4 regions of the Paracoccus seriniphilus genome follow, and region 2 is predicted to be linked to each of the others. Evidence: riboswitches for the same ligand, from Rfam matches in the RefSeq annotation. Region 2 holds a riboswitch; each other region holds the start of a gene.
What was found. A riboswitch is a leader RNA that binds a small molecule or an ion and turns the genes downstream of it on or off. The one in region 2 is predicted to bind thiamine pyrophosphate.
Positions count from the first base shown of each region.

Region 1: another riboswitch for thiamine pyrophosphate. It lies ahead of thiD (bifunctional hydroxymethylpyrimidine kinase/phosphomethylpyrimidine kinase); the one in region 2 lies ahead of thiC (phosphomethylpyrimidine synthase ThiC).
Region 3: another riboswitch for thiamine pyrophosphate. It lies ahead of JHW44_RS13390 (thiamine ABC transporter substrate-binding protein); the one in region 2 lies ahead of thiC (phosphomethylpyrimidine synthase ThiC).
Region 4: another riboswitch for thiamine pyrophosphate. It lies ahead of JHW44_RS19090 (YkoF family thiamine/hydroxymethylpyrimidine-binding protein); the one in region 2 lies ahead of thiC (phosphomethylpyrimidine synthase ThiC).

Region 1 covers NZ_CP067129.1:2,175,140-2,182,364, reverse strand. The annotation lists gene JHW44_RS10685 (phospholipase D-like domain-containing protein) at 1-291, shown strand, start outside; gene JHW44_RS10680 (HesA/MoeB/ThiF family protein) at 288-1,250, opposite strand; gene JHW44_RS10675 (thiamine phosphate synthase) at 1,247-1,843, opposite strand; gene JHW44_RS10670 (thiazole synthase) at 1,840-2,610, opposite strand; gene thiS (sulfur carrier protein ThiS) at 2,612-2,800, opposite strand; gene JHW44_RS10660 (FAD-dependent oxidoreductase) at 2,778-3,770, opposite strand; gene thiD (bifunctional hydroxymethylpyrimidine kinase/phosphomethylpyrimidine kinase) at 3,767-4,570, opposite strand; TPP riboswitch at 4,626-4,730, opposite strand; gene JHW44_RS10650 (retropepsin-like aspartic protease family protein) at 4,768-5,343, opposite strand; gene JHW44_RS10645 (MarC family protein) at 5,343-5,960, opposite strand; gene JHW44_RS10640 (twin-arginine translocase TatA/TatE family subunit) at 6,119-6,352, shown strand; gene tatB (Sec-independent protein translocase protein TatB) at 6,375-6,857, shown strand; gene tatC (twin-arginine translocase subunit TatC) at 6,859-7,225, shown strand, end outside.
Region 2 covers NZ_CP067129.1:1,148,195-1,155,419, forward strand. The annotation lists gene JHW44_RS05675 (NAD(P)H-hydrate dehydratase) at 1-457, opposite strand, end outside; gene JHW44_RS05680 (P-II family nitrogen regulator) at 610-948, shown strand; gene glnA (type I glutamate--ammonia ligase) at 1,024-2,430, shown strand; gene JHW44_RS05690 (hypothetical protein) at 2,611-2,874, shown strand; gene JHW44_RS05695 (Hint domain-containing protein) at 2,989-3,990, opposite strand; TPP riboswitch at 4,146-4,269, shown strand; gene thiC (phosphomethylpyrimidine synthase ThiC) at 4,369-6,171, shown strand; gene JHW44_RS05705 (cation:proton antiporter) at 6,293-7,225, shown strand, end outside.
Region 3 covers NZ_CP067129.1:2,733,759-2,740,983, forward strand. The annotation lists gene mutS (DNA mismatch repair protein MutS) at 1-2,271, opposite strand, end outside; TPP riboswitch at 2,372-2,473, shown strand; gene JHW44_RS13390 (thiamine ABC transporter substrate-binding protein) at 2,508-3,494, shown strand; gene JHW44_RS13395 (ABC transporter permease family protein) at 3,470-5,014, shown strand; gene thiQ (thiamine ABC transporter ATP-binding protein) at 5,007-5,699, shown strand; gene JHW44_RS13405 (DUF1217 domain-containing protein) at 5,751-6,533, opposite strand; gene flbT (flagellar biosynthesis repressor FlbT) at 6,544-6,945, opposite strand; gene flaF (flagellar biosynthesis regulator FlaF) at 6,945-7,225, opposite strand, start outside.
Region 4 covers NZ_CP067132.1:133,728-140,952, forward strand. The annotation lists gene JHW44_RS19075 (alcohol dehydrogenase family protein) at 1-370, opposite strand, end outside; gene JHW44_RS19080 (TetR/AcrR family transcriptional regulator) at 443-961, shown strand; gene JHW44_RS19085 (hypothetical protein) at 1,089-2,147, shown strand; TPP riboswitch at 2,176-2,282, shown strand; gene JHW44_RS19090 (YkoF family thiamine/hydroxymethylpyrimidine-binding protein) at 2,273-2,884, shown strand; gene JHW44_RS19095 (ABC transporter permease) at 2,908-3,663, shown strand; gene JHW44_RS19100 (ABC transporter ATP-binding protein) at 3,656-4,399, shown strand; gene JHW44_RS19105 (ABC transporter substrate-binding protein) at 4,396-5,376, shown strand; gene JHW44_RS19110 (ABC transporter ATP-binding protein) at 5,643-7,225, shown strand, end outside.

The sequences.
Region 1 (7,225 bases), 1.0 Mb from region 2:
AACGATCTGCTGGCCGAGCATCTGGACTGCAGCGTGGAAGAGGTCTCCTGCAGCCTTGAGGAAAGGGGGTCCGTGATTGCGACCATCGAGGCGCTGCGTTCACCGGTGGGGCAGGGGCGCAGCTTGGCCGATTATGAATTGCCTGATCTGAACGGGGTCGAGGAATGGTTGGCCGAGAATGAGATCATGGACCCCGAAGGCCCCGAGATGGTTTTCAAGCCTGTCGCCTCGCGCGGGTTGTTCCGGGGCTGGGGGCGTTTCGGGAACTGGCTGTCCCGACGCCGCTCCTAGCCAATGGCCATCAGGGCAAAACTCCCCTCACGCAGGTCGGCCAGCCTCTCGGCCGCATGCCATGCGCGCAAACCTGATTTGCAGCACAGCACCGTTCTGGCCCCGGGGCTGGGGGTCGGAAGGTCGGCGTCAATTCTGTCCGGGGCAATGCGTCGCGCATTGGCAGTGGCCAGCGGGCCTTCCTCGGGTGCGCGCAGGTCGATGACCAGATCCTGTGCTGTCAGATCGGAAGGGGCAATGAATGGCACGGCATGCACGGGTTCGGGCGCATTCAGGAATCCAAAGCCGCCAAAACGATAGGTCTTTGCATCAAAGCTGACGATGCGGCCAAGGGGCGAGTCACCCGTCTGGGCCAAAACCGCCAGCGCCATCTGCGCCTGAATCGCGCCGATGATCCCGACCACCGGCCCCAGAACGCCCTCGCTGGCACAGGTTCCCGCGCGTCGGGGCAGCGACGGAAAGACCGCGCGCAGGGAGGGAGCGCCGGCGCAGAACCCTCCGGCATAACCCTGCTGGCCAATGACCGAGGCCGAGATCAATGGCATGTCATGGCGCCATGCGTGATCGGACAGGATATAGCTGCTGGCAAAGCTGTCGGCGCAATCGAGGATCAGATCCACGCCCTGCGCCAGACCGGCGACATTGGCCGGATCAAGGGCGGCAATGACCGGCTCGATCCGGCAATCCGGGTTCAGCCCGGCCAGAGTCGCAGCAGCGACCCTTGCCTTGGGCTGACCGATATCGCCCATGCGGAACAATGTCTGGCGGTGCAGATTTCCCTCTTCGACATGATCGGGGTCGACCAGTCGAATGTGACCGATTCCGGCACCGGCCAGATATTGCAGAACCGGCGCACCCAGACCTCCGGCACCAATGACAAGGACGCGGGCTGCAGCCAGCCTTGCCTGTGCATCGGGTCCGAATTCGGGCAGCATGATCTGTCGTGCATAGCGGTTCATCGCGTTGCCTCCAGCCATTGAACGATGCGCCGTGACGGTGTCGGGTGCAGGGTGATGTCGGTCACGGCAGAAACGATATCGGCCCCTGCGGCAAAGGCCTCGGGCGCGCGTTGTACTGACAGGCCGCCGATTGCGACCAGAGGCGTCTTCCCGCAGAGCTGCCGCCACAGGGCCAGGCGGTCCACTCCCTGTTCGTGCCATTTCATTTTTTTCAGGATCGTCGGCCAGACCGGACCAAGGGCGATGTAATCGGCCTTCAGCGACAGGGCGCGGCCCAGTTCTGTGCGGTCATGGGTGGAAATTCCCACACGAATTCCACGGCTGCGGATGGCGGGCAGATCGGCGCTGTCCAGATCCTCCTGTCCCAGATGGACCCATTCACAGCCAAGGTCGATGGCCTGCTGCCAATGGTCATTGATGACCATGGTGGCCCCGGCTGCACGGCACAGATCAAGACTTCGGGCCAGCAGTGCACGGGTTTCATCCGCCGACAGATCCTTGATGCGCATCTGCACCAGTCGCACACCCAGAGGCAGCGCCAGTTCCAGCCAGTCGGGATGATCGAAGATCGGATAGAAACGGTCCAGGGTCATGCCAGTTCCGCCATGCCGATCAGCGGGGTCGAGGGCGCGGCCATGTCGCGCGGCTCGATCGGGTCGGCCTCGAAGGCCAGTCGACCAGCTTCGATGGCGCGGGCAAAGCCCTCGGCCATGGCCGCCGGATCACCGGCCTTGGCAACGGCCGTGTTCAGCAGGACCGCGTCAAATCCCATTTCCATGGCGCTGGCCGCATGGCTGGGCAGGCCAAGACCGGCGTCGATCACCATGGGGATATCGGGGTATTGTGCGCGCAGCATCCGCAGCCCATAGACATTGTTCAGACCCAGCCCGGTCCCGATGGGCGCCCCCCAGGGCATCAGGACGCGGCACCCGGCATCCAGCAGGCGACCTGCCAGCACGCCGTCTTCGGTGGTATAGGGAAAGACCTTGAAGCCGTCTTCGGTCAGGATGCGCGCAGCCTCGACCAGCCCGAAAGGGTCGGGTTGCAGGCTGTCGGGATGACCGATCACTTCCAGCTTGATCCAGTCGGTCTGAAAGACCTCGCGCGCCATATGGGCGGTGGTGACAGCCTCGCGGACGCTGTGGCAGCCGGCAGTATTTGGCAGCAGGCGCACGTTGAGATTGCGGACCAGTTGCCAGAAGGGCGCGGCGCCCTTGTCGCTGCCCTCGCGGCGCAGCGAGACAGTTGCAATCCCCGCACCCGAGCGGCGAAAAGCCTCGGCCAATACGGCCGGAGAGGGATATTGCGCCGTGCCCAGCATCAGGCGCGAAGGCAGATCGCAGTCATAGAATTGCACCATCCTAGCCCCCTTGCATCGGCGACAGGATTTCCAGCCGGTCGCCGGCCTCCAGTCGCTGATCGCCCCGCCGGTCGGCTGGAACGAAGGATTCATTCACGGCCGTGGCAAAGCGGGCATCGGTAAACCCAAGCTCGGTCAAGGCCTCGTCCAATGTTGTTGCGGCGACCTCATGCGGGGTGCCATTCACCATGATCTTCATCCATCACCTCGGGGATTTTGCCTTCAAGAACCAGATCGGCCACCATCCGCGCCATGGCGGGGGCAAGCAGGAAGCCGTGGCGGAACAGGCCGTTCACGAAGATCCTGTCTTCATGACGGCGGATGCGGGGCAGGTTGTCGGGGAATGCCGGGCGCGCATCGGCGCCCAGTTCCAGCACGGCGGCTTCGGCAAAGGCCGGGTCCAGGCTGTAGGCCGTGTTCAGCAGTTCCACGACCGAGCGCAGCGTCGCCGGGCCGCGATTCTCGCTTTCCAGCTGAGTCGCGCCCAGCATGTAGACGCCATCGCCGCGCGGCACGATGTAAATCGGGTGGCGCGGATGCAGCAATCTGACGGGGCGCGATATCTGGACCTCGGGCGCGCGCAACACCGCCATTTCCCCGCGCACGCCGCGCAGGTCGGTCAGGCGGTCCCCGGCGGCCAGCCCACGACAGTCAATGATCTGCCCGCGCGGTGCATCCGCCTGAACGGGCACCCCTTGGCTGGCCAGACTGCGGGTCAGGATGTCCAGCGCGTCACGCGGGCAGATATGTGATTCAGCCGAGAAATGCAGCGCGCGGGAAAAGCGCGGGGCAAGGGCGGGTTCGGCCCGACCCAACTCGTCGCGATCCAGCCAGCGATGGTTTTCGGTGCGCCGCGCAAAGCGGTCCAGCTCGGCCCGGTCGCGCCCCGGTGCCAGCACCAGTGATCCGCGGCGGGTGACGGGAACGCCTGCCGCCTGCCACCAGCCCTCGGCCTCGCGGCCCAGCCGGACGACGGGTTCCTCGGCGGTTTCGCCTTCGCAATCGGGGGCCAGCATGCCGCCGGCCCACCATGAACAGGCATGCTGTCCCGCCGGACCGGCGGGATCGACCAGTTGCACGGCGGCGCCGCGCCGGGTCAGTTCGGTTGCCACACAGAGGCCCGCGACCCCTGCGCCCAGAACGGTGAAAAGATTTTTCATGCCCAGACCTCGTGGAAATGATGCACCGGGCCATGGCCCTTGCCGATCTGCAGCCCGTCGGCCTGCGCAATTGCACGATGCAGCCAGTGATGGGCGTCATGCACGGCCTCGCCAAGCGATGCGCCCTTGCTCAGGCCCGCAGCGATCGCAGAAGACAGCGAACAGCCCGTGCCATGGGTGTTGGATGTGGCCAGCCGGGGCGAGGTGAAATGCTGCGGCGGTTCATCGCTGATCAGCCAGTCGGTACAATCCGCATCTGGGGAATGTCCGCCCTTCATCAGAACCGCACGCGCCCCCAGCCGCTTCAGCGCGGCACCCTGTTCGCAGATCTGGTTGGCCGATCTGGCCGATGGCTGGTCCAGCAGTTGCGCGGCCTCGGGCAGATTGGGGGTCAACAGGGTGGCGCGGGGCAGCAACTGGCCGATCAGCGCGCAGATGGCGTCGGATTCCAGCAACCTGTCGCCCGATTTTGCGACCATGACCGGGTCCAGCACCACGGGGCCGTCGAAATCGCGCAGTTCGGTCGCCACGGTCTGCACGATCCGGGCCGACCCCAGCATGCCGATTTTGACCGCATCCGCGCCAATGTCATCCAGAACCGAGCGAATCTGCCGGGCAACCATCTCGGGTGAGACCGCCTGCGCCGCCTGCACGCCCTGGGTGTTCTGGGCGGTGATGGCCGTGATCGCGGTCGCCGCATAGACCCCCAGTGCCGAAGCTGTCTTGATATCGGCCTGAATCCCGGCGCCTCCGCCGCTGTCGGATCCCGCGATGATCAGTAACCTTGCCGAGCCCTTCATGCCGTCCTCCGTTTTCGGGATGCGGCATGGGACAAAGAGATGTGGCGCGATCTGGGGCCACTCTGTCTCCGTTCCCTACGCCGGCATTGCCCGGATCAGGTTCGATGGGTTGGCACGCGGCCTCTCAGCCCCGACAAGCAGGGCACCCCAACGGAATGGCGCGACGATAGGACAGGGCGATGCGCCTGGCAAGAGCCTCAGCGCTGCAGAATCAGCAGATCGCTTTCAAAGCTGACGCGGGCGAATGTCCGCAGATAGGACATGCCCAGCAAGGAGCCGTCGAGATCACCATCGATGACCCAGGCCCGGACATTGCGGTCGAGGATATCGCCGATGGCCAGCTCGTCGATGGTCACGGGCGCGGTCTTGACCTGACCGTTGGCGGTCATGGCGGTGCCGATATAGGCCAGATCTCCGGTGTCGATACCGATGCGTCGCGCGTCTTCCGGGCCAAGGGCGATGGATGAGGCACCGGTATCGACGATGAATCGGACCGGGACGCCATTCAGCTGCGCGGTCAGGTGAAAATGCCCGTCCCGCGAGGCGGGGATCTCGATGCGCCCGCCACTGGTGACCATCTGTCGCTGACCGGACAGGCCGCCATTCATCCACAGTTCCGAGGCAAAGAACGCGCCGGCAAAGATCACGACCCACAGGCCCAACTGCCGCAACGCCTTGCTGCCGCGACCAGACAGTTCGAACAGCACTGCGCCGCCGATCACCACCAGAAGCACGATGTAATAGGCCAGCCGCATGCCGTCATCGGTCGCCATCAGAACAGCCCCGATCCCTTCAATCCGTCAAAGACGAACTGGACGGAAAGCGCGGCCAGCAACATGCCCAGCAGACGGGTGACGACCATGACACCGGTGCGCCCCAGAACCCGTGCCAGCGGGGTGGACAGGTGAAACAGCACCATCGCGATCAGCAGCACTGCCAGCATCACCAGATTGATCAGCAACAGATGCAGCCAGCCGCTGTCCTGTCCGCCCAGCAGAATCATCGTGGCCAATGCGCCCGGTCCGGCCAGCAGCGGCATGGCCAGCGGAAAGACCGAAGGGTCCTGCGCCTCGGGATCGGCGCTGCCCTGACCCTCGCGACGTTCGGTGCGCCTTTCGAACAGCATGTCGAGGGCGGTCAGGAACAGCAGCATGCCGCCTGCGACACGAAAGGCCGAGATCGAAATGCCGACGGCAGACAGGATCGCTTCGCCCGCAACACCGAACAGCATCAGAAGCACGGCGGCAATGACCACGGCGCGAAAGCCGATATGGCGGCGCTGCGCGGCATTCATTCCGGGGGTCAGCGCAATGAAGATCGGGGTCAGCCCGATCGGGTCGATGACCACGAACAGCGTGACGAATGCGGTGATGTAAAGCGACAGGTCCATGCCACCTTATCGCCCGCGTCGGATGCTCTGCCAAGCGCAGGAACCGAAAATAGAATGCGCCCGAACTCAATCGTGACCGATTCGGGCTTTGCAATCCTGCCTGCAAGGCCCTAAATCTGACCCGCGGGCGGAGGATCCGTCCGACAAGGGAGTTTCGTATGCTGAACAATATCGGCCTTCCCGGCCTTCTTCTGATCGCGGTTGTCGTGCTGGTCCTGTTCGGACGTGGCAAGATTTCGTCCCTCATGGGAGAAGTGGGCAAGGGTATCACGGCCTTCAAGAAAGGCGTCAAGGACGGCTCGGAAGAGATCGAAAAAGCCGTCGAGGACACCACGGATACGCCCGGTGAACAGGCGCGCGACGTGACGCCGAACAACACCGACCGCAGCTGATTCGGACGGGGCGCGGCACATCATGTTCGATATCGGCTGGACCGAGCTTTTGGTGATTGGCGTTGTGGCGCTGATCGTGGTCGGTCCCAAGGATCTGCCGCATCTGTTCCATTCGCTGGGGCGCTTTACCGCCAAGGCGCGGGGAATGGCGCGCGAATTCACCTCGGCGATGGAAGATGCCGCCAAGGGTTCTGGGCTGGATGAGGCCGCGGGCAGCTTGCGCGACATGAAATCGCTGACTTCGAAAAAGGCATTGGGGCTGGACGCGCTGGATCGCGCCGCAGAGCGTTTCGAGAAATGGGATCCCAAGGTTCCCGGCCCGAAAGAGACGGCCAAGCCGGATCCGGGCCTCGGGACCGGACCCTCCGGGGCCAAGGCTCCGGAAGAGGGCAAGACTGGCGCTTCTGCGCCAGCACCGGCTGCCCCTGCCACATCCGAAGCGACCCAGCCTGCGGGGGCGCGGCAGCTTCATGCCGTGCGGCGCAGTGACATGAAAGACGACTGACGTGACGGCAAAAACCGAACAGGACGATGATCTGGACGACAGCTCGGCCCCGCTGATCGAGCATCTGGCCGAACTGCGCACGCGCATCATCTGGTCGATGATCGCCTTCATGGTGGCAATGGTCCTGTGCTATACGGTCTGGAACCCGATCTACAATTTCCTGACACAGCCGATCTGTCACGCGCTTGAGGCGCGGGAACAGGAATGTGGCCTTATCCTTTTGAAATTGCAGGAAGGTTTCTTTGTCGCCATCCGCATTTCGCTGTTGGGCGGTTTCGCGCTGGCCTTTCCGGTCATCGCTTATCAGATGTGGCGCTTCGTTGCGCCGGGCCTGTATCGCAATGAGAAACAGGCATTCCTGCCGTTCC
Region 2 (7,225 bases):
GATCGTCACTGCCAAGCCGCTTCAGGATGGCCATGATCCGATGATCGGCGGGCCGCGTCAGACCTGTGCCAAAGATCGCATCGACATAAATGTCCGCCGGCGCTTCTCCATGCAGTTGCTCGTCGCTGAGCGGATGGATTGGCCCCAGTTCCTGCCACAGCGCTTTCATATGCGCGGCATCCGGCCCCGGCATGTTGTCCAGTCCCAGAACCCGCACCGACCATCCCGCGTGATGAAGCTGTCGGGCCACCACATAGCCGTCGCCGCCATTGTTGCCCGGCCCGCAGAGAATCACGGCGCGTCCGGGTTTCGGGTTCGCCAGCCGGATATGCCCTGCGGCAAGGGTTCCCGCGCGCTCCATCAGTTGCAGGCCGGTTGCCGCGCCGCTGTCGATTGCATCGGATTCGATGGCGCGCATTTGAGCGGTGGTCAGAATTTCGGAACCGAATAGCATCATGTTTGCCTAAATAATAGCCATTACGCACAAATTATATGCAAATACGCCCGCTCTTGTGGGCCGCCGGAAGGTTCGGTCGCATGCCGCATTTACCCCGCCCATGAAACCCGCCAATCAGGCTACAGGCAAGCCGCGAGGAAGGATCAATTACGATGAAAAAGATCGAGGCGATCATCAAGCCTTTCAAACTGGACGATGTGAAAGAAGCACTGCAGGAAGTTGGTGTTCAGGGTCTGTCCGTCACCGAGGTCAAGGGCTTCGGTCGTCAGAAAGGGCATACCGAACTTTATCGCGGCGCAGAATATGTCGTCGATTTTCTGCCGAAGGTGAAGATCGAGATGGTACTGCCGGACGATCAGGTTGAAGCTGCTGTCGACGCGATTGTCGATGCCGCAAGAACCGAGAAGATCGGCGACGGCAAGATTTTTGTGTCGCCGGTGGAGCAGGCTATCCGCATCCGCACGGGCGAAACTGGCGACGACGCGCTTTAAGCGCGGCTCGGCCAAGGGAAACGACCCGCCCGGTTGCTGCGGCTGTCGGGCGAGAATTTTGAAGAAAGGGAAGAGATGGAAATCCAAGACGTCTTGAAGCTGATGAAGGACGAAGAGATCGCATATGTCGACGTTCGCTTCACCGACCCCAAGGGCAAGCTTCAGCATGTGACCATAGATGTGGATCTGGTCGATGAAGACTTTTTCGAAGAAGGCTTCATGTTCGACGGCAGCTCGATCGCGGGCTGGAAATCCATTGACCAGTCGGACATGAAACTGGTTCCGGATACCTCGACGGTTTATGTCGATCCGTTCTATGCCGAAAAGACGCTTTGCGTGCATTGCAATGTGGCCGAGCCCGACACGGGCGAAGCCTATAGCCGCGACCCGCGTGGCACCGCCGTCAAGGCCGAGGCCTATCTGAAGTCCTCGGGCATCGGTGACGCCGCCTATTTCGGACCGGAAGCCGAGTTCTTCCTGTTCGACGATGTGCGCTATTCCGTCACGCCGCAGAAGGTCGCCTATCAGATCGACGCTGTGGACGCGGCCTGGAACACGGACACCGAATACGAAATGGGCAACCAGGCCCATCGTGCGGGTCACAAGGGCGGCTATTTCCCGGTCAACCCGATCGACGCCTCCCAAGACATCCGTGGCGAAATGCTGACGACCATGAAACGCATGGGCATGAAGGTCGACAAGCACCACCACGAGGTTGCCAGTGCGCAGCACGAGCTGGGTCTGATCTTTGGTTCGCTGACCGAACAGGCGGACAACATCCAGAAATACAAATATGTCATCCACAATGTGGCCGCTGCCTATGGCAAGACCGCGACCTTCATGCCCAAGCCCATGAAGGGCGACAACGGCTCGGGGATGCATGTGAACATGTCGATCTGGAAAGACGGCAAGCCGCTGTTCGCAGGCGACAAATATGCCGATCTCAGCCAGGAGGCCCTGTATTTCATCGGTGGCATCCTCAAGCATGCCAAGGCGCTGAACGCCCTGACGAACCCTTCGACCAACAGCTACAAGCGGTTGATTCCGGGTTTCGAAGCCCCTGTTCTGCGCGCCTATTCGGCACGTAACCGCTCGGGTTGCGTTCGTATTCCGTGGACGGAATCGCCCAAGGCGAAGCGTGTCGAAGCCCGCTTCCCCGATCCCTCGGCCAACCCCTATCTGTGCTTTGCGGCACTGCTGATGGCCGGTCTTGACGGCATCAAGAACAAGATCGATCCGGGTGCTGCTTCGGACAAGGATCTTTACGATCTGCCGCCCGAAGAACTGGCCGAAATCCCGACCGTCTGCGGTTCGCTGCGCGAAGCCCTGGAAGAGCTGGAAAAAGACATGGACTTCCTGCTGGCGGGCGACGTGTTCACGCGCGACCAACTGGAGGGCTACATGGCCCTGAAATGGGAAGAAGTGTATGAATACGAACATACGCCCCATCCGGTCGAATATCAGCTGTACTACTCCTGCTGATCGCCGTTTCGAAGACAGTGGAAAGGGGCGCCGTTAGGTGCCCCTTTTCATTTCGGTTCCTTCACGCTGGCGTGCGGGACCATCACGAAAACGTATGGGGTGAAATATAATCCCGGGTTCCTGCGTATCGCCTGTCAGAGCCAACACGGTTCACGTCATCAGATACAAGGAGCCAATATCATGACCTTCAAGAGTTTTTCCGCTATCCTGACCGCCGTTGCCGTTCTGGGTGCTGCCCTTCCCGCCAATGCGGCCCGCCAGGCGCATGAACGCCCCGATTTCCCGGTCAGGGCCAAGGCCGAGATTACCCGTCAGGTTGCCGCTAAATCGGTCCTGATCGGCAAGGAGCTGGTGCGTCGCGACATTGACGGTGATCGGCTGATTACCGTGACCGTTTTCCCGTCCAGCGGGCTGATCGACCCTTCCAGCCGTGGTGACCGTTGACACATGACGGCATTTGCCGACGTGGAAACGAAGGGACGAAGAAACCGATCCCGTCACGAAAGACGCGCGAAAGCACTGCCTTCGCGCGTCTTTTCACATGTGTTCAGTGGCGGATCAGGCGGCTGGCTGTCCGGCCTGAATTGGAATGTCGTTCATTGCATGACGGTTGATCAGCTGCTTTTGCCGCGCACCCTTGGGAATGATACGGGCCGGTTGTGGCGCGTGCACGCGCGATTTCAGTTCCGGAAAGATCGAGAACAGCTCTTGGCGCGCCTCGAACTCCAGCGCGTGCAGGGCGGCGGGGCCGGTAAACAGGCTTTCCGTGGCACAGCCTTCGGCAATCAGGATCTCATGATCGTCGAACAGAAGGTGGACATAGGTAACGCTTTCGACCGCATCATCGATATAGACGCCGGGCAGGGGGCACAGGCGCACGGCAGAGATCAGAACCTCGTCCTGCCCGAACATCCGTTGGGCCACCTTGGAACGCACAAGCATGCGATGCTGACGCGACACGACCAGATCGCGATGGGGCAATCCCTCGCCCAGGGCACCGGCCGTGATCCGCACCGGGAAAAGCTTGTGATTGGATTTCAGTTCATCGCGATCGATCGTGCGGCGCGCAATCCAGCGGATCGTCTTGACGGTCTCATACCCGTTGGTTGTGGTCATCACCTGATCGCCGACCTTCAGGTCATCAATGAGAACGGCAGAGCCATCCGCCCCGGTCATCTGCGTTCCAAGCGTGAAACATACGGGCCCCAGATCGTCGCGAGAGACACCACCCTGGCCAAGGACAAATGTCGTGCTGACAAGTGTCGCATCCGTCAGGATCGAGCCGTCGGTAGGCGTGAAATAGGCAGTGCCATCCGCCATTCCAAAGGTGATTCCCGTGATGGTCTGTTCGCTGCCATCAGCCAGACGAACTGTCACCGTATCGCCGGGGAAACTGTTCGAGATCGGCTCACCATTGAGTTCGTCACCCGAGCTGCCGAGGATTTCATCATCGTCATTTTCGTCGGTAAGCGTGACGAGGCTGACGGTCAGGACCGTTCCTTCAGGCGGAGGCGCGTATGGATCAAGCGTCCAGACTTGCTCGTTGAAACTCGTCGGCATCGGGTAAAATCTCACTATCTGAAAAATATATTGAATAAACTTTACGACAGTCCGGGCCTGAATGGAAACGTTCTTTGGGATAGGTTCGCTGCGTGCTTTCCGGAGTGATCGATTCTTCGACAATGGTTGACAATAGCCGGCAGTTCGGAAATCTTGCGCCCTGTCAGGGGAGTCCCGCCGAAGGGACTGAGAGGCTGATTGGCAGGGCAACCTGCGGTGACGCGACCCTTTGAACCTGACCCAGTTGAGACTGGCGTAGGAAGACCGAGGGACGAATCGCGTTCCTTGGGCCGTTGCGGCCGATCATGGCCGTTACCGGTCGCTTTCTGCCTCATACATCATCTCGGGTCTTTTCGAGTTGTGCTTGAGGAGACGCGCATGAACGATCAAAGACCTATCCCGCAGATCACCACCGGCCCCTTGCCGGCCTCCCGCAAGGTCTGGCACGCAGGCGAGCTTCATCCCGACATTCGCGTGCCCATGCGTGAGATCGACCTGCATGTTTCGGCCATGGAGCCGCCGGTCACCGTCTATGACAGTTCCGGTCCCTATTCCGATCCCGAGGCGCAGATCGACATCAACAGGGGGCTGCCGCGCCTGCGCGAAAGCTGGATCATGGCGCGCGGTGATGTCGAACGCTACGAGGGGCGGCAGGTCAAGCCCGAGGACAATGGCTTTGTTTCGGGCGACCGGCTGACGCCTGAATTCCCGGTTCGCAATCAGCCATTGCGCGCCAGGAAGGGCAAGGCGGTCAGCCAGATGGCCTATGCCCGCGCCGGTATCGTGACGCCGGAAATGGAGTTCGTCGCAATCCGAGAAAATCTGGGCCGGCGTGCCGCCAAGGAGAAACTGGTGCGCGACGGACATGACTGGGGTGCATCCATTCCCGACCATGTGACGCCGGAATTCGTCCGTCAGGAAGTGGCCAGCGGGCGCGCGATCATTCCCGCCAATATCAACCACCCCGAAATCGAACCCATGGCGATCGGCCGCAATTTCCTGGTCAAGATCAACGCCAATATCGGCAATTCGGCGGTGACCTCCTCGATGGAAGAGGAAGTCGAAAAGATGGTCTGGGCCACGCGTTGGGGGGCCGATACCGTCATGGATCTGTCCACCGGGCGCAATATCCACAACATCCGCGACTGGATCATCCGCAACAGCCCGGTGCCGATCGGCACGGTGCCACTGTATCAGGCGCTGGAAAAGGTCGGCGGCGTGGCCGAGGATCTGTCCTGGGAGGTGTTCCGCGACACGCTGATCGAACAGGCCGAGCAGGGCGTGGATTATTTCACCATCCACGCTGGCGTGCGCCTGCCTTTCATCCATCTGACCGCCGAACGCGTGACCGGCATCGTCAGCCGTGGCGGTTCGATCATGGCGAAATGGTGCCTGCATCATCACCGCGAGAGCTTCCTTTACGAGCATTTCGACGAAATCTGCGACATCATGCGCGCCTATGATGTCAGCTTCAGCCTGGGTGACGGGTTGCGGCCTGGCTCGATTGCCGACGCCAATGACGCTGCCCAATTCGCCGAGCTGGAAACCCTTGGAGAGCTGACGCAGATCGCCTGGGCCAAGGATTGCCAGGTGATGATCGAAGGTCCGGGTCATGTGCCGATGCACAAGATCAAGGAGAACATGGACAAGCAGCTGACCCATTGCGGCGAGGCGCCTTTCTATACGCTTGGGCCGCTGACCACCGATATCGCGCCGGGCTATGACCATATCACCAGTGCCATCGGTGCGGCGATGATCGGTTGGTTCGGCACCGCGATGCTGTGCTATGTCACCCCCAAGGAACATCTGGGCCTGCCTGACCGCGACGACGTGAAAACCGGTGTGATCACCTATAAGATCGCCGCCCATGCGGCCGATCTGGCCAAGGGTCATCCGGCGGCGAAACTGCGCGATGACGCCCTGTCACGGGCCCGTTTCGAGTTCCGTTGGGAAGACCAGTTCAACCTGTCGCTCGACCCGGAAACGGCGCGCTCGTTCCACGATCAGACCCTGCCCAAGGAGGCGCACAAGGTGGCGCATTTCTGTTCCATGTGCGGCCCGAAGTTCTGCTCGATGAAGATCAGCCATGACATCCGTGCTGAGGCCCGCTCCAAGGGCATGGAAGAAATGGCCGAGAAATATCGCGACGGCGGAGATCTCTATATGCCGGTCGAGGGCTAGGCCCGCCAGGGCCGGTGCGGCGCAATCTGCCTGTGATTGTGCTGCACCGGTCACGAGAATGCGTGGCAAAGCCGTCACCCTCTGTATTCCCTGAGACGGTTTTTCCCGCTATCTCAATACTATGGATATTGCGCTTCTGATTTCGATAACGGCGTTGCTGTTTCTTGTCATCGCGGCGGCCGAGCCCTTGGCTGCGCGGCTGTCACTGCCCTATAGCGTGATCCTTGCATGTCTGGGCATTCTGATTGGCGCCGGCGCGATATTCTTTCTGCGGACCGATCTGACCGATGCGCTGAATCCTGTCGCCGAGGCGATACTGGCGCTGCCGATCCGCTCGAATGTCTTCCTTTACGTGTTCCTGCCGACCCTGCTGTTTCAGGCAACGTTGGGGATGAATGTCCGGCGGATGTTCGATGACTGGGTGCCGATCCTGACGTTGGCCGTGGTGGCCGTGGTCGCGGCAACGCTGATGATCGGCTATGCACTGGCATGGGTCAGCGATCTGCCGCTGGTGGTCTGCCTGCTGGTCGGTTCGATCGTCTCGACCACCGATCCTTCGGCCGTTGTTGGGATTTTCCGCTCTTTGTCGGCACCACGACGTCTGTCCCGGATCATCGAAGGCGAAAGCCTGCTGAACGACGCCGCCGCCATCGCGCTGTTCGGCCTGTTCATGAGCTTTGTGATGCTGGGGGTGCCCGACCCCAGCTTTTCTCAGGCTTTCAGTCAGTTCCCCATGCTGATTGGCGGCGGGGTGATCACGGGCCTGCTGGTCGCCCGGATGGCGTTGCTGCTGATGCAGTGGTTCAGCCGCTATGAGCTGGCGCAGCTGTCGGTATCCGTGGCCGTGCCCTATCTGGCCTATGTCGGGGCCGAACAGATGTTCGGTGCCTCGGGGGTGATCGCGGTGGTCGCTGCGGGGCTGACGCTGAACCTGACGGGGCCGGGACATCTGTCGCCTGCCTTCTGGACCAATCTGCGCGAGGAATGGGACCTGTTGGCCCATTGGGCCGGGGCGCTGATCTTCATTCTGGCGGCGCTGTTGATCCCGCGGCTG
Region 3 (7,225 bases), 1.2 Mb from region 2:
CGCATTTTCAACCCCGTCCAGACGCGCGGAAAGGGCCGTCATCTCGTGGTAATGGGTGGCAAACAGGGCGCGACAACGATTGGCGGCGTGCAGATGCTCCATCACCGCCCAGGCAATGGACAGGCCATCCCAGGTCGCCGTGCCGCGCCCGATTTCATCCAGAATCACCAGAGCATGATCATCGGCCTGATTCAGGATCGCCGCGGTTTCCACCATCTCGACCATGAAGGTCGACCGCCCCCGTGCCAGATCATCGGCGGCCCCCACGCGGCTGAACAGCTGGCTGACCAGACCGATATGCGCGCGCCGGGCCGGCACGAAAGAGCCCGCCTGCGCCAGCACCGCGATCAGGGCGTTCTGGCGCAGGAAGGTCGATTTACCCGCCATGTTCGGACCGGTCAGCAGCCAGATTGCAGGTGTTTCCCCGCTGGTCAGGTCGCAGTCATTGGCCACGAAGCTTTCCGATTTGCGCTTCAGCGCACGTTCGACAACAGGGTGACGGCCACCCTCGATCTGAAAGGCACGGCTGTCATCCATCTGCGGACGCGTCCAGCCCTCACCTGCGGCAATATCGGCAAAGGCGGCTGTCAGGTCGATCTCGGCCAGCGCCCGCGCCGCTGTCCCGATCGGACCCGCCTGCGCCAGCACCGCCGAACGCAGCCGGGCGAATATCTCTCGCTCGGTCTCCAGTGCGCGGTCACGGGCATTGAGGATGCGTGTTTCCAGCTCGGACAGTTCCACGGTGGTAAAGCGGATCTGATTGGCCGTGGTCTGGCGATGGATGAAGGTCTCATTCAAGGGCGGCGCCAGCATCTTTTCAGCATGGGTGGCGGTCGTCTCGATGAAATAGCCCAGCACGTTGTTATGCTTGATCTTGAGGCTGCTGACCCCCGAGAGTTCCGCATATTGCGCCTGCATTCCCGCAATCACCGCGCGACCTTCGTCGCGCAGACGCCGGGTCTCGTCCAGATCCTCGTCAAAGCCCGGCGCAACGAAGCCGCCGTCGCGGGCCAGCAACGGCGGTTCGGCGACCAAGGCATCATCCAGAAGATCGATCAGTTCGTCATGGCCGGTCAGATCGGCGGCGGCCTCGCGCAGGATCTGCGCGGAATCCGGTGCCACCGTTTCGGCAATCAGCGCCCCCTGCGTCAGACCAGCGCGGATCGCAGCCAGATCACGCGGGCCGCCGCGCTCCAGCGCCAGACGTGACAGCGCACGGTCCATATCGGGCACGCGGCCAAGGGCCTCGCGCAGATCAGTGGCCAGCCGCCGATCCTCGACCAGTTGCGCCACGGCGTCCTGCCGGGCCTGTATCAGCGCCAGATCCCGCGACGGCGCACTGATGCGCCGCTCCAGCAAGCGTCCACCTGCTGCCGTCACCGTGCGGTCAATCGCCGTCAGCAGCGAACCTTCGCGGCCACCGGACAGGGCCTGCGTCAGCTCCAGATTGCGCCGGGTTGCCGCATCGATCTGCATCGCCCCTCCCGCGGATTCGCGGACCGGTGGGCGCATCAGCGGCAGTTTGCCCTTTTGAGTCATATCCAGGTAGTCGACGATCGCACCCATTGCCGACAGTTCGGCGCGTTCAAAGCTGCCAAAGCCGTCCAATGTTTCCACGCCGTAAAGCGCACAAAGCCTGCGCGCGCCGGCGGTGCTGTCAAAGGCGCCTGCAGGCAGATCGGTCAGTTGCGCGTCGGATTCGGCCGCCAGATCTTCCAGCCCCGATCCCTCGAGCGCCAGCAATTCGCGCGGTGCCAGCCGCGCCAGTTCCGGCGCAAGGCGCGACAGGGGACAGGGCATGACCTGAAATGCGCCGGTCGAAATGTCCACCCATGCCAGCGCTCCTTCCTCGCGGATCTGCGCGAAGGCTGCCAGAAAGTTGTGACGCCGCGCCTCCAGCAGGGTTTCCTCGGTCAGCGTGCCCGGCGTCACCAACCGCACGACATCGCGCGCCACGACCGATTTCGAGCCGCGCTTGCGGGCCTCGGCCGGGTCTTCCATCTGTTCCGCAATGGCAACGCGAAAGCCCTTGCGGATCAGGGTCAGCAGGTAACCTTCGGCCGCATGGACCGGCACGCCGCACATCGGGATCGGCTGTCCGCCATGCGTGCCTCTCTTGGTCAGGGCGATGTCCAGCGCGGCGGCGGCCTGCACTGCGTCATCAAAGAACATCTCGTAGAAATCGCCCATACGATAGAACAGAAGCGCGCCGGGGTTCGCCTCGCGGATCGCAAGATATTGCGCCATCATCGGGGTGGGCTGATCGCTCATGGGGGTCCTTCATCTGCGGTTAGAGGCGGTTCTAGCTGTCTGCGCCCGGCTTGAAAACCGCGCTTTCACCTTGCAGCATTCATCCGCCGCACTATGTTCATCGCATACCTCGGGGGGCCCGGCACCGGGCTGAGACGCGATTCGCGGACCCGTTGAACCTGATCCGGTTAGCGCCGGCGGAGGGAAGGTTTCGCTGTCCTTTCTTTCGCAATCAGAACCTGAAAGGAGGCCCGGCGATGTTGAAACCGACTGTCCTGACCCTTGCCCTGCTGACCGCCACGTCAGCAGCCGCGCAGGAAAAGCCCGTTCTGACCGTCTATGCCGGCGATTACATCGCCAGCGAATGGGGTCCCGGCCCGCAAATCGAGGAAGGTTTCGAATCCTTCTGCGAATGCGATCTGAAATTCGTCACTGGCGACATCCTGCCCCGCATCCTGATGGAGGGCGAGAAGACCGAGGCCGATATCGTCTTTGGCCTGAACACCGACGTCACCGCCCGCGCGCGTGCCTCGGGGCTGTTTGCGCCGCATGGTCAGGATGTGTCGAATCTGTCTCTGCCCGTCGCATGGCAGGATGACATCTTTCTGCCCTATAACTGGGGTGAAACCGCCTTCATTTATGACGACACGCGTCTTGAAAACCCGCCCGCAAGCTTCGAAGAGCTGCTGGCAGCGCCTGACGACCTGAAGATCGTCCTGCAGGACCCACGTTCCTCGATTTCAGGGCTGGCACTGCTGCTGTGGGTCAAGGCCATCTATGGTGACGACGCCGCGCAGGCCTGGGAAAGGCTGGCGCCCAAGGTGCTGACCGTGACCAAGGGCTGGTCGGAAAGCTATGGCATGTTCACCGAGGGCGAGGCCGATATGGTTCTGTCCTACACGACATCGCCCGCCTATCATATTGCCGCCGAAGACGATCAAAGCAAACATGCCGCGATCTTTCCCGAAGGGCATTACTTCATGGCCGAACTGGCCGCGCAGCTTGCCTCGACCGATCAGCCGGAACTGGCTCAGAGCTTCATGGACTGGATCCTGACGCCCGATTTCCAGAAAACCATTCCGCTGGCCAACTGGTCCCTGCCCGCCAAGCTGGATCAGGACGCATGGCCCGAGGTGATGCGCAACCTTCCGCGCCCCGAAAAGACCCTTTTCTATAGCGAAGACGAGGCAGAAGAGCTGCGCAAACCGGCGCTGGATGAATGGCTGCAGGCATTTTCGCGGTAAGGCGCGATGCCGGGGGAATCGCGGTCGCTTCGGGGCTGGCCGCGCTGATCCTGGGCACGCTGGCCGCAGTTGCATGGCAGGCCAGGGGTCTGTCGGCACTGCAGATATGGGATTGGCGCGCCGTCTGGTTCACGATCTGGCAGGCAGCCCTGTCGGCGGCGCTGTCCGCCATTCTGGCGGTGCCGGTGGCCCGTGCGCTGGCTCGGCGGCGCTTTCCGGGACGCAGGGCCCTTGTCACCCTGCTGGGGGCCCCTTTCATCCTGCCCGTGATCGTGGCGATCATGGGGCTGATCGCCGTATTCGGCAGGACTGGCGCAATCAACGAGACGCTGCGTGCCATCGGCCTGGGCGAATTTTCTGTCTATGGCTGGCAAGGGGTGATCCTGGCCCATGTCTTCTTCAATCTGCCCCTGTCGGTTCGCCTGATTCTGCAGGGCTGGCAGAGCATTCCGGTCGAACGTTTCCGCCTGGCGGAAAGCCTTGGCTTTGCGCCCGCCGACATGAGCCGCCATCTGGAAAGACCGATGCTGCGCGCGGTCCTGCCGGGTGTCTGTCTGGCCGTGTTCCTGGTCTGCCTGACATCCTTCACGGTAGCGCTGGCGCTGGGGGGCGGTCCTTCGGCCACCACGGTTGAACTGGCCATCTACCAGGCGTTCCGTTTTGATTTCGATCTGGGGCGCGCGGCCGCGCTGGGACTTGTGCAGATCGCGCTGAGCCTTGCAGCCTTGCTGATGGCACGCCACATCGTGGCACCGGCTGCCTTTGGCGCGGGACTGGACCTTGATCGGGGTCCGGCTGCTCCGCGCGGCTTTCACCGCCTGGCGGATGCCATTGCAATCACGCTGGCGACGCTGTTCCTGCTGTGGCCCATCGGCGCGGTGGCCGTTCAGGGCCTTCCCCGAATCCCTGCCCTGCCCGCCGATGTCTGGGCTGCCGCGCTGCGTTCCATCGTGATGGCCCTGCTTTCGGCTCTGCTCGCGGCGGGGCTATGCCTGACCCTTGCACTGACGATTGCCCGGAGCAACAAGAGCTGGCTGGAGGCCGCAGGCATGTTGCCGCTGGTCGCCTCGCCGCTGGTGCTGGGAACAGGGCTGTTCATCCTGTTGCGCGGCCATCTCTCGACCGATGATCTTGCACTGCCGGTCACGGTTCTGATCAACGCGGTCATGGCGCTGCCATTCGGGCTGCGCGCACTGATACCCGCAGCACAGACATTGCGGGCCGACTACGGGCGGCTGGCCGAATCGCTGAACATGACCGGCATGGCGCGCCTGCGCCTGCTGACCCTGCCAAGACTGGCGGCCCCGCTTGGCTTTTCATCCGGGCTGGCAGCCGCGCTGGCAATGGGGGATCTGGGTGTGATCACCCTTTTCGCGACGGATCAGCCGACCTTGCCATTGAAGCTGTACCAGCTGATGAATTCCTATCGCATGGCGGATGCTTCGGCATGTGCGGTGTTGCTGATGGCCATCAGCTTTGCCCTGTTCTGGCTTTTTGACCGCGGAGGCCGCCTTGCTTGAATTGCTGGACTTGCGCCTGACGCGAGAATCCTTTCGGCTGATGGCCGATCTGACGGTCGAACCGGGTGCCCGCATTGCGGTGATCGGCCCGTCGGGATCAGGGAAATCCACCCTGCTTTCGATGATCGGCGGCTTCCTGACGCCGGATGCCGGGCACGTCCTGTGGCGGGGCAAGGATATCACCGAAACGCCGCCCGGTCAGAGACCGGTATCCTTTCTGTTTCAGGACCAGAATCTCTTTCCACATCTGAGCGTGGCACAGAATATCGGGCTGGGCCTGCGTCCCGATCTGCGGCTGGATGCATCTCAAAAGCGCCGTGTCACACAGGTCATGGAACAGGTCGGGCTGGGTGGCATGGCCCGACGGCGCCCCGCTGATCTGTCCGGCGGTCAACAAAGCCGGGTCGCCCTTGCCCGGGTCCTGCTGCGAGCCCGCCCCATCTTGTTGCTGGACGAACCCTTCGCCGCCCTTGGTCCCGCGTTGAAAGCCGAGATGCTTCGGTTGCTGAGCACTATCGCCGCCGAAACGCAGGCCACTGTGCTGATGGTCACACATGACCCGGCAGATGCCCGCAACTTCGCCCCCCACACCGTCTTGGTCGATGATGGCACCGTACATCAGCCCGCCCCGACGGCAGAACTTCTGGCCTCGCCGCCCCCAAGCCTGCGCGCTTACCTGGGATAATATGTCGACGTACATGCGTCGCTCCGACCTTTGGCGACCATGCCAAAGCGATCAGGCCGTACCCGAGAGCAAGGTCAATGCGATGCTATAGCGGTTCTGGGCCGAGGAGTTGTTCATCTCTGATCGGAGCAGAAAGCTGTCGATCAGACGCTCGATCCCATCTGCGGTAGTCAGATCGGAAAAGGACGAGCTTCCCAGGAACCGCTCGGCGGCCTTGGTAAATTCTTCATACTGTCGGTCGATCGACAAATTCGCATAGCCGTCACCAAAGCCGAAGGCCCCTTCAAAGACCGTTTTCAACGGCGTATTTGCAAGGACTTCGTACCACAGGGTGCGATCCGACGACTCACGCCCTGACATCCCCTGCAGTTCGCGCTGAGCATTCAACGCCAGACGCAGATTCTCATCGGCTTCACCCACCCTGTATTCGAACTCGCGCTGCAAATAGTCCCGTGACACCGTATCAATGATACTGTCTGCATCTGCGCCCCCAGCCTGAAAATCAAAGGTGGTGGCAAGGCGCAGGTAGCGTTTGTCGCTGAGCCGGTTGGCCAGGGAGTTTTCATCCTGCAGATCGGATTCGAGTACCTTTTGAATGAACGCCTTATTGCCTATGTCGTCGTCCAGACCAAAGGCCCGCAGGGCGACGTGAAGCATTTGGTAGTCCCGAACCAGATCGGCTGCAGAATCGATCGAGCTGATGTTCTTTTCGAACTCTTGGGTGGAACGTTGCACAACAGGATCTTGGGACAGAACTTCAAGATGTCGCGCGGCCTGATCCTGAAGAATGCGCCATCCCTGCAACCCAGTTGCGCCGATTGCCAATGTCGCCATCCCATGCTCCCTATTGCCTGACACTCAACAAACGGGCCTCGCGTGGCAGCAATTCGCGAAGCCGCCGCAATGATTGATAAGCGTTGCCGCGGACAATATGTTCGGTGGCTTCTGTCAGAATACGCCGACTATCCCGGTCATCGAAAACCCGGCTTAGTTGTTCGATCGCCATCGACAGTTGCTTCTTTCCCTCGGCCAGGTCTGCATCTCCTGACAGGATCAACTGAGCGATATAGCAGGCGCGGGCAACTGGCGTGTTGGCCTTGTCAGGATGAATCGCGTCACGCAGGCGCAGCACATTCACGTTCGGTGTCACGATCGACAGCTTCGTCCGCCGCTCGCCATTCTCTATGACAGCACCATTGATCAGAACGCGTTCGCCCGGGGCAAGCTTCAGCACAAGGCCCGTCATCACTGCACCTCTCCGCGCAGCCCTTTCAGGATCGACATGTTCACCTCGATCAAGGCATCCGTACTGACCTCTCCTGCCAACACCCTGTGCCCATGGCGGATCGAAAAAGCCGCCAGGGACAGCAATCCGGCTTTGAGTTCATCCGACAACCGGTTTCCAGGAGCTGCCAGATCCGTGGCAAGAAGGGTCCAGAGTTCGTTATTCTTGTGGACCGCCATGATTGCCTCGGCCGAGCGACATTCCCGGTCAGACTGACGCAAGAGACGAGTGACACGCGAGA
Region 4 (7,225 bases), on a different replicon from region 2:
TCGCCCGCAGCAGCACCCGCTCGCCAATACGCGACGGCGGGACATCGGCCCCTGTCGCGACGATCTCTCCGCAGCAATCAGCACCCTGGACGCGGGGAAATTTCAACGCGGCGCCCGACCATGCGCCATCGGCCTCGGTCGCCCCGCCATAGCCTTCGCTGGCACCCGAGGCCGTATCGCCGCGCACGCTCCTGGAATACCAGCCGGTCCGCGTGTTCACGTCGGTATTGTTCAGCGCCGCCGCGCCCACACGCAGCAAGACTTCATCCGCTGCGGGCTGGGGCACCGGCAGATCCTCGCGCCACTGCAGCTTGTCCAGACCGCCATGGCCGGTCAGAACCACGCCCTTCATGGTTTCGGGAACAGTCATCGCGATCACCTCGTCTTGGTAGAATGTTTGCTCTACTTGCTCGGGTAGAGCAAACATTCTACATGGTCAAGCATGAGCGATATGATGACCAGAATTTCAGCCGGGCTTGAGCGCGCATTCGCCACGGGTGGCTTTGCACAACCAAGCGTCGAGGATTTGCGCGATGCCGCCGGGGTCAGCCTGCGCACGCTGTACAAATACACCCCCTCGCGCAGCGACATGGTCTATGCCGCGCTGGAGTATCGGCACCGGCGCTATCTGGCGCATGTCCTTGATGATCTGCCTCGGGATCCGCGCCGGGCCGTGCTGGACCTGATGGATCGGGTCGGCGGTTGGATGATCGCCGAGGCCTCGCACGGCTGCCTGTTTCACGCCGCCGTTGCTGCCGCCCCCGGCGACGCAAGATTGCGCGACCTGCTGGAGCGCCACAAATCCGAGGTCGCTGCGCGTGCCGCAGCCGCAACCGGGCTGGAAGGTCGGGAAGTGGCCCTGTTGCTGATCGTGGAAGGTCTGACCCAGACCTGGCCTCTGCATCGGGAAAAGGCCGTCAGCAGTGCGAAGCTGTTGGCGCAGGGCTTGCTTGGCTCATAGATCGCAACCACGGGGAAACCCGCTTGCCTGCAGAGCGGCAAGGCCGCACCTTGCAAAACGGCCACAGCCGCCATCGGGCAGATCGGCCACGACTGGAACCGGACGCAATTCAGAGTCTTGATCAGGAATGTTATACATCCATATCGGCACCCAGAAGACCGGATCATCCTCCATTCAGCACGTTCTGAATATGAATGCGCCGTTTCTGGAAAAGCACTCGCTGCGCTATCTGCATGCGGGCCGCCAGAAGCCGGCTGACATGCGCATCCACCACAATCCGGTGGCGGCCATGCTGCTGTCGGGGGATGGCGCGCGTTTCGGCCGCGAACTGCACAGGGAACTGGCACGATCCCGGTGTCGCGATGCCATCCTCAGCGGCGAATTGCTCTCTCAGCCCGGCGTGGCGACACGCCTGCATGACATCCTGCCCGAACCCTTGCAGGATCAAACCAGGATCGTGGTCTATCTCAGACGCCCCGATCTTTACGTCGAGAGCCTGTTCAAACAGCGGGTCAAGGCCGATGCCACAACATCCACGGCCCGACAATTTCTGCGTCAGCATCACGCCAGGCTGCTGCACAGCCAGATCATCGACGAATATGCGGACAGTTTCGGAGAGCAGAGCATCATCCTGCGCCCCTATGACCCTTGTCACCTGCTGAATGGCAATGCTGTTGATGACTTTCTCAATGTCCTTGGCATCACCGAAACCGCCGATCTGATCACGCCGGCCGAGCCCGCCAATACTTCCTTTTCGCTGGCCTTCAGCCAGATGTCCGGGCTGGCCGTCCGACAACTGCAGCTGACCGCTCCGGCGATCACGAGCGCGGCCCAGAAACTGGCGCCGGCAGGAATTTCCAGATCGCGCGATGTCTATCATCTGGACAGACGCCGCTGGATCGTGTCGCAGCACGCCGATCAGATCGAAGCCCTGCGACGCCGGTTCCGACCCGATCTGGAGGCGCTGTTCGATCTGTCCGATCTGAGCGAAGGTGCCAAGGATCCCTTTCCGACCGAGAAAGAGCAGATCAAGTTGATGCGCGACGCCAGCGCCGCAATATTCAGGATATTGCCCTATCTGCAGGAAGAGCGGAAACCGCCATCGCTGCGCCGCGCAATCTCGCAATATTTGCCGGGATCGCCATTTCGGCACGGCTTCGCGTTTCGACGCCGCCCGGACGCTTGACAGCAGCATGCCATTGCCCGATGTTGCGCGCCATAAACGGGGGTGCTCACAGCGGGGCTGAGATGCGCATTGCAGCGCGAACCCTTCACAGCTGATCCGGGTAATGCCGGCGGAGCGAGGATCGCATGTTCATTGGCGCACAAGTGTCTCTTTATCCGATGACCTCGGATTTCGTTCAGGTCATCATGTCCGGGCTGAAGGCCCTGGACCCCTATCGTGACGATCTGCGCATCGAGACTGATGACATGTCCACGCTGATGGTCGGCGCGCCCGGTCCGCTGATTGATGCGATCCGCGACCTGTTCGCGACGACGGCACGCAATCCTGCCCATTCGACCATGCATGTCACCCTGTCGCGCGGCTGCCCCGGTGAACCCGATGATCCATCCTGCCGTTGCGACATTCTGGCCATAGCCCAGAATACACCGCTGGCGCAGCGACAGCTTCAGGCACAAGAGGCCGTGGCTGAAGCCCCGGATATGGGCGTGCAGATCGATGTGCAGTTTTCCCTGTATGTGCTGGGCCAGGATCGGCATATGGACGAAATCTACGGCTGCATCGAGTTCCTGAAATCCTCGGGCACCTTCCTGCGTTCCAAGAACTTCTGCACCCGCCTGCGCGGCGATGCCGGCGCGGTCTTCGAAACGCTGCGGCAGGCATTCCTGCGCTTTGGTCCAGCCGAGGGACATGTGACCATCGATCTGACCGCCTCGGCCAACAGCCCCAGCAAAGATTGAGGCTGCAGCGCAAGGAAAGCCTCATGCTGACCCGCGTCCTGCCGACCTTGATCCTTGCCGTCCTGCTGCTGGCGGGATGGGAGGTCTATTGCCACATGGCGGATGTCTCGCCGCTGATCCTGCCGCCGCCTTCCGGGGTATTCCGGGCGCTGATGCAGAACCGCGCCGAGATCGGCATGCATGCCGGTGTGACGCTGGCGGTGGCGACGCTGGGTTTTTCGCTGTCGGTGGGCTTTGCCTTTGTCACCTCGGTGCTGCTGCATTTCAATGGCTGGGCCGAACGAGGGCTGATGCCGCTGTTCGTGGCCAGCCAGACCGTGCCGCTGGTCGCGCTGGCGCCGCTGATGATCCTGTGGTTCGGCTTTGGCCTGCTGCCCAAGGTCCTGCTGGTGATCCTTGTCACTTTCTTTCCGATGCTGCTCAGCCTGTTGTCGGGCTATCGTCAAACCCCGCCTGCTTTCCGTGAATTGCTGGGGTCTATGGGCGCGGGCCGCTGGAGCGTATTTCGCCGCGCCACGCTTCCCTCGGCGCGTGCGGCATTTCTGGCGGGCCTGCGGATTTCGGCCACCTATGCGATCGTCGCGACGATCTTTGCCGAATATGCCGGGGCACGGCGCGGGCTGGGCATCTATATCCTGTCGGCCAAGAACAATTTCCGGGCCGATCTGGTGTTGGCCGCAGTGGTCGTATCGGCCTGCCTGACCCTGACCCTGCTGGGCGTGCTGCGGCTGATAGACCGGCTGACCGCCAAGGGGCCAGAGGCCCGCAGCCATGCTTGAGATCCGCAAGCTGTCGATCCGCACCAGAGAACGCGAATTGCTGTCAGAGCTGTCGCTTTCGCTGGCCGACGGGACCATGACCGCGCTGATCGGCCCCTCGGGCTGCGGCAAGACCTCGGTGCTGAAATGGCTGGCCGGCATCCTGCCCGATGCCATGCAGGAAAGTGGACAGTTGCTTCTGGATGGCGTCCCCGTGACACGCCCGCATCCGGCCCTGTGCTATCAACCGCAAAGCGATGCGCTGTTTCCATGGCTGACCATCATCCAGAATGCGGCCATCGGGCTGGAAATTGCCGGACTTTCGCGCGATCATGCCCGCCAGCAAGTGGCCCCGCTTTTTGCAACCTTCGGTCTGGAAGGCTGCGAGCAGATGTTCCCCGCTCAGTTGTCCGGCGGAATGCGCCAACGCGCAGCCTTCCTGCGCACCGTCGTTCAGGAAGGCCGCTTCATCCTGCTGGACGAGCCGTTCTCGGCGCTGGACGCCGTGACCCGCCTGCGCATGCAGGACTGGCTGCTGCAAAGATTGCACGAACGCCCGCGCGGAGTTCTGCTGGTCACGCATGATCTGCATGAGGCCGCGACGCTGGCAGACCGGATCATCGTCATGTCATCCGGTCCCGGCCGCATCATTGCCGATATCCCGGTAACCACCCCGCGCGACCAACGCGACGAAGCAACGCTTGCGCCCCTGCGTGACCGATTGAAATCCCTGCTGCTGAAGGAGACCACGACTTGATCCGCCCTCTTATATTTGCCGCGACCCTGATCGCGCCCCTGTCGGCCCTGGCCGAAACGCCGGTGACCATCGCGTTGGACTGGACGCTGAACACCAATCATATCGGCCTTGTCGTCGCGCAGGATCGTGGATTCTACGAAGACGCCGGGCTGGATGTCGAGATTCTGCCCTATTCCGACACCAGTTCTTCGGCACTGCTGGCGGCGGGTGCGACAGATTTCGCCTATCTGACCTCGCTGGGTTTCATGAGTGCCAAGGCCGCCGATGCCGATCTGGTTGCGCTTTGGGCGACGATGCAGCACGAAAACGGGCGGCTCGTCTATAACAGCGACAATACCGAAATCACCCGCCCCGCCGATCTGTCGGGCAAGACCTATGCCGGTTTCGGCAGCGCATGGGAAGCCGCGCTGATCGGCACGATGATCGCAAATGATGGCGGGGAACCGGTCTGGGACACGGTCACGCTTGGCACCGGCGCCTATGAAGCGCTGGCCTCTGGCGCGGTGGATTTCACGCTGGAAGTCGCCACATGGGAGGGCGTCAACGGCGAGCTTCTGGGCCGCAAACAGTCATCCTTCACCTATGCCGACTATGGCATTCCCGACCAGCAGAACGGCTATATCGGCACCCGTAGCGAGGTTCTGGCCGAACACCCGGACATGGTGCGCGATTTCATGCTGGCAACCCAGAAAGGCTATGAATGGGCCGCCGACCATCCCCGCGCCGCCGCGCAGATCCTGATCCAGTCGGGCGATTTTCCCAATCAGGCGCTGGTCCATGCCTCGATGGTCGCCATTGCGGCTGGCGGCTATCTGCGCGACGGGGACACGCCGGTGGGCAAGATCGACGGCGAACGCTTTGCAAACATGGCGCACTTCCTGTTCGACAGCGGCGTTCTGAAGGACAGCGATGGCGATGTTCTGACATGGCCGGGAGATGTTTCCGACTGGTATGACCAAAGCTGGATGATCAACTGACGCCAGCCCCGCAACCGTTTTGAATTGAGCAGGCCGCCCTCTCTGGGCGGCCTTTGCTTTCGGACCATACCAGACTGGATACGTGTGGGATCACTCCATTTATTGTTCAACAATTTTTATTTCTAGTAGACTTATTTTTCAAAATCACCCTCTTGATTTATGTTTTTTGCGGTGGCTTTAATGAATTCGCGCGTCATGCATGCCGTGCAAATGACTTGAACTGAAACATGCGGCGAAAAAGCACGCTCCGGTCTCAGAGGGCACAGATGAAAGACATGCATCCCACCTCGATTCTCTCGATCCAGGGGCTGTCCGTCTCCTTTGGCACCAGTCAGGTCATTCGGGATCTCAGCTTTGACGTGCCGCAGGGCCGGACCGTCGCCGTCGTCGGTGAAAGCGGCTCGGGCAAGAGCGTGACCTCACTGTCGATCATGCGTCTCGCCGATCTGAATGGCGCCCGATATGACAGCGGCGCGATCATCCTGCATGACAAGGACGACTCCACCGATCTGCTGGCACTCGGCCAGGAAGATGTCCGCAGCATCCGCGGCAAGGACATCGCGATGATCTTTCAAGAGCCGATGACCTCTTTGAACCCGGTCTATACGATCGGCGATCAGATCGCCGAGGTCCTGATGCTGCACGAAAACATGTCGCGTCAGGATGCCCTTGCCGAGGCCGTGCGCCTGCTGTCTCTGGTGCGCCTGCCCGATGCGCAGGGCGTGATCCACCGCTACCCACATCAGCTGTCCGGAGGCATGCGCCAGCGCGTCATGATCGCCATGGCGGTCGCCTGTCGCCCCCGCCTGCTGATCGCTGATGAGCCGACAACCGCGCTGGATGTGACGATTCAGGCACAGATTCTGGATATCCTGCGTGACCTTCAGGCCGAACTGGGCATGTCGATCATCTTCATCACCCATGACATGGGCGTGGTCGCCGAAATTGCCGATGATGTGGTGGTCATGTGCAGGGGCGAAAAGGTCGAGGAAGGGCCGGTAGAGCGCATCTTTGCCGATCCCCGTCATCCCTATACCCGCAGCCTGCTGTCCGCGGTGCCGAAACTGGGCGAGATGACAGGTCAGGACTTTCCCTGCAAGACCCCGCTGACCATGCTGGTTGACGGCGAACCCCGGCTAGTCGGGGAGCGCCGGATTCAGGACACCGCGCAAACGGCGGGCGGCCCCTTGCTGAAAGTGCAGGATCTGTCGGTTCGCTTTGCCCTGAAAAAGACCTGGTATGGCAAGGTCACCCATGTCTGCCCCGCCGTCACCAATGCGCAGTTCGAGATCTATCCGGGCGAGACGCTGTCGCTTGTCGGGGAAAGCGGGTCGGGCAAATCGACCATCGCACGCGCGATCATGCAACTGAATTCGCCTAGTGCAGGCGATATCGCCTTTGATGGGAAACCGATGTCGCAAATGAACCTGGGCGAAAGGCAAAGGCTGCGACAGGAGATCCAGTATATCTTCCAGGATCCTTTTGCATCGCTGGATCCGCGCAGGACCGTCGGCTGGTCCATCGCCGAGCCTGTGCGCACCCATGGCCTGCTGGACAATGACCGCGATATCGCGCGGCGGACCGGAGAATTGCTTGAACGGGTCGGCCTGCCTGCCAGTGTCGCTTCGCGCTATCCCCATCAGTTCTCGGGCGGTCAGCGACAGCGGATCTGCATCGCCCGCGCCCTTGCCAGCAAGCCCCGCCTGATCATCGCCGATGAGGCGCTGTCGGCGCTGGATGTATCGATTCAGGCGCAGATCATCAATCTGTTCATGGATCTGCAAAAGGATGACGGGCTGGCCTATCTGTTCGTCAGCCACGACATGGCCGTGGTCGAGAAGATGAGCCA